One region of the Pectobacterium odoriferum genome, then DNA from elsewhere that is predicted to be linked to it. Evidence: predicted binding sites of a transcription regulator. Region 1 holds the regulator's gene; each other region holds the start of a gene.
The links. Region 1 encodes PurR, which represses purine synthesis genes. Its sites were predicted from a motif close to CANGCAAACGTTTGCNTG; they were not measured.

Region 2: purE (5-(carboxyamino)imidazole ribonucleotide mutase) is a predicted target of PurR. The motif match lies at 1,065-1,082, and genes of this name have one in related genera.
Region 3: purH (bifunctional phosphoribosylaminoimidazolecarboxamide formyltransferase/IMP cyclohydrolase) is a predicted target of PurR. The motif match lies at 1,288-1,305, and genes of this name have one in related genera.
Region 4: EO763_RS22205 (nucleobase:cation symporter-2 family protein) is a predicted target of PurR. The motif match lies at 1,352-1,369, and genes of this name have one in related genera.

Annotation. Positions count from the first base shown of each region.
Region 1 is NZ_CP034938.1:2,142,772-2,144,975, forward strand. It holds gene EO763_RS09560 (riboflavin synthase) at 1-383, shown strand, start outside; partial or broken gene EO763_RS09565 (class I SAM-dependent methyltransferase) at 446-706, opposite strand; gene purR (HTH-type transcriptional repressor PurR) at 726-1,751, opposite strand; gene cydH (cytochrome bd-I oxidase subunit CydH) at 2,141-2,204, shown strand, end outside.
Region 2 is NZ_CP034938.1:3,438,192-3,440,395, forward strand. It holds gene ppiB (peptidylprolyl isomerase B) at 1-274, shown strand, start outside; gene lpxH (UDP-2,3-diacylglucosamine diphosphatase) at 285-1,007, shown strand; gene purE (5-(carboxyamino)imidazole ribonucleotide mutase) at 1,187-1,696, shown strand; gene purK (5-(carboxyamino)imidazole ribonucleotide synthase) at 1,693-2,204, shown strand, end outside.
Region 3 is NZ_CP034938.1:271,384-273,587, forward strand. It holds gene purH (bifunctional phosphoribosylaminoimidazolecarboxamide formyltransferase/IMP cyclohydrolase) at 1-1,145, opposite strand, end outside; rRNA gene EO763_RS01185 (16S ribosomal RNA) at 1,751-2,204, shown strand, end outside.
Region 4 is NZ_CP034938.1:4,905,430-4,907,633, forward strand. It holds gene recG (ATP-dependent DNA helicase RecG) at 1-1,220, shown strand, start outside; gene EO763_RS22205 (nucleobase:cation symporter-2 family protein) at 1,427-2,204, shown strand, end outside.

The sequences.
Region 1 (2,204 bases):
AGCGAGCCGCGAAATTCGGTGATGAGATCGGTGGGCACGTTATGTCGGGGCACATCATGTGTACGGCGGAAGTGGTCAAAATTCAGGTTTCAGAGAATAACCATCAGATTTGGTTCCGTCTGGCTGATGAAGCGCTGATGAAATACGTGCTGCATAAAGGCTTTGTTGGGATTGATGGCATCAGCCTGACGGTGGGAGAAGTCACTCGCGGACGTTTCTGCGTGCATTTAATTCCAGAAACACTGAACCGCACCACGCTGGGACAGAAACGTCTGGGAAATCGTATCAATATTGAAATCGACCCGCAAACGCAGGCCGTGGTGGATACCGTCGAACGCGTGTTAGCCAGCAAGCAGTTGAGCGATCTCGCCAACGAAGACTGATATCCTGCACTGCCTATTCTTGTAAACCGGACGAGCCGCATCGTCCGGTTTTCTTTTTTCTATCAGCGTGAAACACGTAACCCGCCTTCGATCCCATCCGTGCTGTACACGACCTGCCAGAGCTGAAGTGTTCGTGCTCTGAATGCCCCTGCACAGGCGTTAAGATAGTAGCTGAACATCCGGTGGAAGCGGGCCGTATAGCGTGTGGAAAGCGGTGGCGAGTTCTGCTGGAAGCGAGCCTGCTAGGCCATTAATGTATGATCGTCATCAGCGCCGAAATTATGCCAGTTTTCCATCATCATGTAGTGCTCACTTGCCTGCGCTGCGCAGTATTGCCGCTAATTAGCGGCGATAGTCGAGGTAGGGGCCGTCTGCCACCGAGCGGCGTTCAATCAGCGTCGGGTGTACTTCAATGACGTGCGCATCTTCTCGTTTACTGGTAATGCGATCCAGGAGCATAGAGAACGCGGACTGGCCCAGACGCTCCTTTGGCTGGTGGATGGTGGTCAGCGCAGGCGTAAAGAAGCGTGCGTGGCGCACATTGTCATAACCGATCACCGAAATGTCCTGCGGTACGCGCAGACCCAGCTCGTCAGCCGCACAGATGGCACCCATCGCCATGATATCGCCACCGCAGAATACGGCTGTAGGTCGCTGTTTCTGTGCGAGAATCTGATGCATGGCTTTGTAGCCGGATTCCGGTTCAAAATCGCCCCGAACCACCCATTCGTCACGCACTGTGATATCAGCTTCCTTCAGCGCTTTCAAAAAGCCGAGGTAGCGTCCGCTGCCAGTGTTACGTTCTTGAGTGCCGGGGATGGCGCCGATATCGCGATGGCCGCGTTCAATCAGGTAGCGGCCTGCCATATAACCGCCTTCAAAGGCGTTATCGATAATCGTATCGGTAAAATCGCTGTGCATCTGTCCCCAGTCCATAACGACCATCGGAATGCTGCGATAATCTTCCAACATCGACAACAGCTCAGGCGGGTATTCGGCGCACATCACCAATAGGCCGTCGACGCGTTTTTGCGCCAGCATAGAAAGATAGGCGCGCTGTTTACCGATGTCGTTATGCGAATTACACAGCACCAACGTGTAACCTTTGGCATAGCAGCTGTTTTCGACGGCTTCAATGATCTCGGCGAAATAGGGGGCTTCGCTGGATGTGGCGAGTAAGCCGATAGATTTAGTGTGATTAACTTTGAGGCTGCGGGCGACGGCGCTGGGTGAATAGTGCAATTCTTTGATTGCCGCTCTGACGGCTGCCTTAGTCTCTTCGGCGACGAAACGTGTTTTATTGATCACGTGCGATACGGTTGTGGTGGAAACGCCAGCACGTTTTGCCACATCTTTAATCGTTGCCATCTAAAAATGACTCCTGAACTTACCTGTTACAGACGTAAGTATATTGTTAATCGTTTGCCTACGTTTAATGTTCTTCTTCTAAGCTAAAAAACAGGATTTCAGAAGGAGAATGCCGAATGTTATACCGAAGGGATCTGGGTTGACGTTTTTCGACTGATACGCAGCGCTTTCATAAACAGCGGATTGTGTCCGATTTATCATGAAAGTGAAAGGGCTAATTTATACTATTAGTGATGCATTCGTCCGAGATTTTTCGCTAGAATTATGAAAGAATCGTAATAACCCTATTATTTGTAGCTTTAACTGCCTAAGTGGATTCGGCTGTGAAGGGGCGTGTTTTTTCAGATGAAGTTTTCAGAGAAAATTTGTTCGCTAATAAGGAGTGGTTTATGGATACAGATCTGAAGATGTCTTTGCTGACAACCATTGGTTCGTTGGCTGTGATCATCGTGT
Region 2 (2,204 bases), 1.3 Mb from region 1:
CGGCCTGAAAAATACCCGTGGCACGCTGGCGATGGCACGTACCAACGATCCGCACTCTGCGACTGCCCAGTTCTTTATCAACCTCGTTGATAACGATTTCCTGAACTTCCGTTCAGAGCGTGCCGATGGTTGGGGCTACTGCGTCTTCGCTGAAGTCACCGAAGGCATGGACGTTGTTGATAAAATCAAAGGCGTGGCTACTGGCCGCAGCGGCATGCATCAGGACGTACCGAAAGAAGACGTGGTGATTACCCACGTAACGGTCAGCGAATAATCCGACCTGCATGGCAACGCTGTTCATTGCCGATCTGCATTTAAGTGTTCATGAACCGGCGATTACCGCCGGTTTTCTGCGTTTTTTACGCCATGACGCGCTCCATGCCGATGCGCTGTACATACTTGGCGACCTGTTCGACGCCTGGATAGGTGACGACGATCCTCAGCCACTGCATGCGACTGTCGCCACGGAACTGTATGCCTTACATCAGCGCGGCATTCCCTGCTATTTCGTGCACGGTAACCGTGATTTCCTGATCGGTAAGCGTTTCGCCAAGCAGAGTGGAATGACGCTGCTACCGACAGAAACGGTGCTCGATCTCTACAGCCAAAAGATTCTCATTCTGCATGGCGATACGTTGTGCACTGACGATCGGCATTACCAGCAATTCCGCCGTCGGGTACACAACCCATTTATTCAGCGACTCTTCCTGCTATTACCGCTGTCGCTACGTATGAAAATTGCGGCGAAGATGCGGGCAACCAGCCAGCACGAAAACCAGAAGAAGTCGCAGCAGATTATGGATGTCAATCACGACGCCGTGCTTGAACGTTTGCGACATTATCAGGTGAAGACGATGATCCACGGTCACACGCACCGTCCGGCCATTCATCAGGTCGCTCTCGGTGAATCGTCTGGTCGTCGCGCCGTTCTCGGAGCCTGGCATGAAGAAGGGTCGATGATTAAGGTCACGCCACAAAATATCGAACTGATTTCCTTCCCATTTTAATGCGTTTCCTGCCATTGACTTAACGGCCTCTCGCCTTATTCCCCCAGCATTTCCGCATACGCAACCGTTTTCCTCGCCATAATGGCATGATATGCTCTACGCCCTCAACGCCAGACCCTCCCTGTCTGGCCCGACGCGAACGCGTCACGAACACGTACAATCACAGGAGCATTACAGGCATGTCATCCAACGTTGCCCCGGCTAAAATTGCCATCGTCATGGGTTCAAAGAGTGACTGGGCCACCATGCAGTTTGCTGCGGAAATCCTCACCACGCTGAACATTCCTTTTCACACCGAAGTCGTTTCCGCACACCGGACGCCGGACAAACTATTCAGTTTCGCTGAGCAAGCGGCACAGAACGGTTTTGATGTGATTATCGCGGGCGCAGGCGGCGCAGCACACCTGCCGGGTATGCTGGCAGCAAAAACGCTGGTTCCTGTACTTGGCGTGCCGGTACAAAGCTCAACGCTGAGCGGGGTAGACAGCCTGTATTCCATCGTCCAAATGCCTCGCGGTATTCCGGTCGGCACGTTGGCGATTGGCAAAGCGGGCGCAGCGAATGCGGCTCTGCTGGCCGCACAAATTCTCGCCCTGCACGACAAAGACATCGCTACCCGACTGGCAGACTGGCGTCAGGCGCAAACCGATGATGTGCTTTCTCATCCCGATCCGCGGGAGGAGGCATGAAACCGGTCTGCGTATTAGGCAATGGTCAGTTGGGCAGAATGCTGCGTCAGGCTGGTGAACCGCTAGGCATTGCGGTTTATCCAGTGGGACTGGATGCTGAGCCGGAATCGGTTCCGTTTCATAACAGTGTCATTACCGCCGAGATCGAACGCTGGCCGGAAACCGCCCTCACCCGCGAGTTGGCCGAGCACACGGCGTTTGCGAACCGCGATATTTTCCCACGTCTGGCCGATCGCCTGACGCAAAAGCAGCTGCTGGATTCGCTGAATCTGGCAACCGCACCTTGGCAACTGCTGGCTAGCGCCGACGAATGGCCACACGTCTTTGCCTCATTAGGTGAACTCGCTATCGTTAAACGCCGCGTCGGCGGTTACGACGGTCGTGGGCAGTGGCGCTTGCGCGATGGCGAACAACAGACGCTGCCCGCTGACTGCTACGGCGAGTGCATCGTTGAGCAAGGCATTAATTTTTCCGGTGAAGTTTCGCTGGTGGGTGCACGCAATACGCA
Region 3 (2,204 bases), 1.9 Mb from region 1:
ACGCGTTTGAAGTCCAGACCAGGAACGCGTTGCTGCCAGCTACCGCTGGTCAGGACACGTACGTTTTGTTTTGCAGCGGTCACCTTCAATGCGGCATCACTGGCAGATGGGGCAATAATGACTTCGACAAACTGGCGGCTGATGATGGCCTGCGCCGTTTCTTCATCCAGCTCGCGGTTGAAAGCGATAATACCGCCGAATGCAGAGGTCGGGTCAGTTTTATAGGCGCGTTCGTAGGCATCAAGAATTGAGCCGCCAATCGCTACGCCGCAGGGATTCGCGTGTTTAACGATAACGCAGGCTGGCTCGGCAAATTCTTTCACACATTCCAGCGCCGCATCGGTGTCGGCGATGTTGTTATAAGACAGCGCTTTGCCTTGTAACTGTGTAGAAGTGGCGACAGAGGCCTCGTGAATATTCTCTTCTATATAGAAGGCAGCTTGCTGATGGCTGTTCTCACCGTAGCGCATGTCCTGCTTTTTGATGTAGTTCAGGTTTAACGTGCGTGGGAAGTTACCTGATGGTTTATCGGTTTCACCGTGGTAAGGCGGAACCAGTGCACCAAAGTAGTTGGCAATCATACTGTCGTAAGCGGCAGTGTGTTCGAAGGCTTTAATGGCTAAATCGAAACGGGTTTCGTAGGTCAGTGAACCTTCGTTGGCGTCGATTTCATTAATGATGGCGCTGTAGTCGCTGCTCTTGACCACGATAGCCACATCTTTATGGTTCTTGGCGGCGGAGCGGACCATCGTCGGGCCACCGATATCGATATTCTCAACCGCATCTTCTAACGTGCAGTTCTCACGAGCGACGGTCTGAGCAAACGGATACAAATTCACAACGACGATATCAATCGGCTTGATGTCGTGCTGTGTCATGATTGCATCATCTTGATCGCGCCGTCCCAGAATGCCGCCATGTACTTTTGGGTGCAGGGTCTTCACACGCCCATCCATCATTTCCGGGAAACCGGTGTAGTCAGAGACTTCAGTCACCGCTAACCCAGCATCGGCCAGCAAACGGGCGGTTCCACCCGTTGAAAGGAGCTCGACACCACGGTGGGACAGAGCTTGAGCAAATTCGACAATACCTGCTTTGTCAGAAACGCTGAGCAGAGCGCGGCGAATTGGACGGCGTTGTTGCATGATGATGTTATCCCCTGGATTTGGGTAGTCAGTAAAGAACGGTATGTGAATATCGTCTTTGTAAGAGCAATAATTGCGGAATAAAGAGAAATATTCAGTTAGCGTTCGCAAAAATACGACGATTTTGAACGGGGTGAATTGTAGCGAAAACGTTTGCGTGATGCTCGTCAATTTTTGAGTAGAATGCTTTCTGTGGATAAGTTTGTGCAAAAATAGGTATAAAGCGGGGTTTTGCTGTGGAATGCAGCAAACAGTCATTTTTCTTTAAAACACCTATTGCGGCCTGACGAGAAGTCCCTATAATGCGCCTCCACTGACACGGCAACAGCGACACGCGGTTGTGGTGACAGGAAAAAAGATTCAACGAAGGCGGTCAGTAATGACTTGACTTCACAGCGGAAAAGCATAGTATATGCAGCCCGCGCCACCGATGAAGTGGCACTGCTCTTTAACAATTTAATCAGACAATCTGTGTGGGCACTCACAAGACCGTATCTTAACGATATAAAAAGTCTTGAAGAGTGAACAACAGTAAATTCATTACGAATAAACAGTTACTAATTCTTTGAGCATCGCTGACGAGTTCAGCAAATCAAACAAATCTTAAATTGAAGAGTTTGATCATGGCTCAGATTGAACGCTGGCGGCAGGCCTAACACATGCAAGTCGAGCGGTAGCACAGGAGAGCTTGCTCTCTGGGTGACGAGCGGCGGACGGGTGAGTAATGTCTGGGAAACTGCCTGATGGAGGGGGATAACTACTGGAAACGGTAGCTAATACCGCATAACCTCGCAAGAGTAAAGAGGGGGACCTTCGGGCCTCTCGCCATCAGATGTGCCCAGATGGGATTAGCTAGTAGGTGAGGTAATGGCTCACCTAGGCGACGATCCCTAGCTGGTCTGAGAGGATGACCAGCCACACTGGAACTGAGACACGGTCCAGACTCCTACGGGAGGCAGCAGTGGGGAATATTGCACAATGGGCGCAAGCCTGATGCAGCCATGCCGCGTGTGTGAAGAAGGCCTTCGGGTTGTAAAGCACTTTCAGCGAGGAGGAAGG
Region 4 (2,204 bases), 2.2 Mb from region 1:
TTCCAATGATGCGTCTGGTACAGGGCGATGTCGGTTCAGGGAAAACGCTGGTCGCTGCGCTGGCAGCATTACGCGCCATTGCCAACGGCAAACAGGTCGCGCTGATGGCACCAACAGAGCTATTGGCCGAACAGCACGCCCATAATTTCCGTCAGTGGTTTGAACCGCTAGGGCTTGAAGTGGGCTGGCTGGCTGGCAAACAGAAAGGGAAAGCGCGTCAGGCCCAGCAGGATGCCATCGCCAGCGGTCAGGTTTCCATGGTGGTCGGGACGCACGCTATTTTCCAGCAGCAGGTTAAATTCAACGGGCTGGCATTGGTCATTATTGATGAACAGCACCGCTTTGGCGTGCATCAACGTCTTGCGCTGTGGGAAAAAGGCGAAGAACAAGGCTTTCATCCTCATCAACTGATTATGACCGCCACACCGATTCCTCGTACGCTGGCGATGACGGCCTATGCCGATCTGGATACATCCGTCATTGATGAACTGCCGCCGGGCAGAACCCCCGTCACCACAGTCGCCATACCGGATTCACGCCGCAGCGACATCATCGAGCGCGTGAATAATGCCTGTCAGCAGGAAGGGCGGCAGGCCTATTGGGTATGTACGCTGATCGAAGAATCCGATCTTCTGGAAGCACAGGCAGCTGAAGCCACCAGCGAAGAGTTGAAGGCTGCTCTGCCGAACCTCAAGGTTGGATTGGTTCACGGCCGCATGAAAGCACAGGAAAAGCAGGCAGTGATGCAAGCCTTCAAACAGGGCGAACTGCAACTGCTGGTGGCGACCACCGTCATCGAGGTCGGTGTGGATGTACCCAATGCCAGCCTAATGATCATTGAAAACCCGGAGCGTCTGGGTCTGGCACAGCTACACCAGTTGCGCGGGCGAGTCGGACGCGGCGCGATAGCATCCCACTGCGTGCTGCTCTATAAAACGCCAATGAGCAAGACCGCACAAAAACGGCTTCAGGTTCTACGCGATAGCAACGATGGCTTTGTCATCGCTCAGCGCGATTTGGAAATTCGCGGGCCAGGTGAATTATTAGGTACGCGCCAGACGGGCAATGCCGAGTTTAAAGTTGCTGACCTCCTGCGCGATCAGGAACTGATTCCACAGGTACAGCGCGTTGCGCGTCATCTTCATGAGCACTATCCCGAGCATGCCATTGCGCTAATCGAGCGCTGGCTACCAGAGCGCGCACGCTACACCAACGCCTAACCACAGCAGCGTATTCTTTATTTTTCCTAAAACCTCGCCGCCAACGCACATGCAGCGTGAAGTATGACGGGTATATCACCTTAAATAATAAGGCCTTGTTCATCAGACAAAATTCATATCGAAAAGATGAGTTAGCAAACGTTTGCTTTCAGCAAAGAGATCATTAAAATGCGCTCTTTGTCGTTTCAGGAACGCCAACTTACACCATGACTACCACCACGGAAACGTCCCAAACAGAAGCGGCTGCCGCACCTCAGCGCAGTGAACTCATCTATCGCCTTGAAGACAGACCGCCGCTGCCGCAAACGCTGTTCGCCGCCAGTCAGCACCTGCTTGCCATGTTTGTTGCGGTGATTACCCCCGCGCTACTGATCTGTCAGGCATTAGGTTTACCCGCTGAGGATACGCAGCGCATCATCAGCATGTCGCTTTTCGCTTCCGGTCTGGCTTCTATTCTCCAAATTAAAACCTGGGGCCCTGTCGGTTCTGGTCTGCTGTCGATTCAGGGCACCAGCTTTAACTTCGTGACGCCGCTGATTATGGGCGGACTGGCGCTGAAAAACGGCGGCGCGGATATTCCCACGATGATGGCAGCCCTGTTCGGTACGCTGATGGTCGCTTCCTTCACCGAAATCATTCTTTCACGCTTCCTACATTTAACCCGTCGAATCATTACTCCGCTGGTTTCCGGCATTGTAGTGATGATCATTGGCCTGTCGCTGATTCAGGTCGGCCTGACCTCCATCGGCGGCGGCTATGCCGCAATGGGTAATAACACCTTCGGTGCACCCAAGAACTTACTATTAGCGGGGGCGGTGTTGCTGGTTATTATTCTGCTTAACCGCCAGCGTAACCCTTACCTGCGCGTCGCCTCGCTGGTGATTGCTATGGCGGTGGGTTATCTGGGTGCCTGGTTGATGGGAATGCTGCCGGAAAATGCGCCTGCTCAAAACGACACGGTTATTATGGTGCCCACGCCGCTGT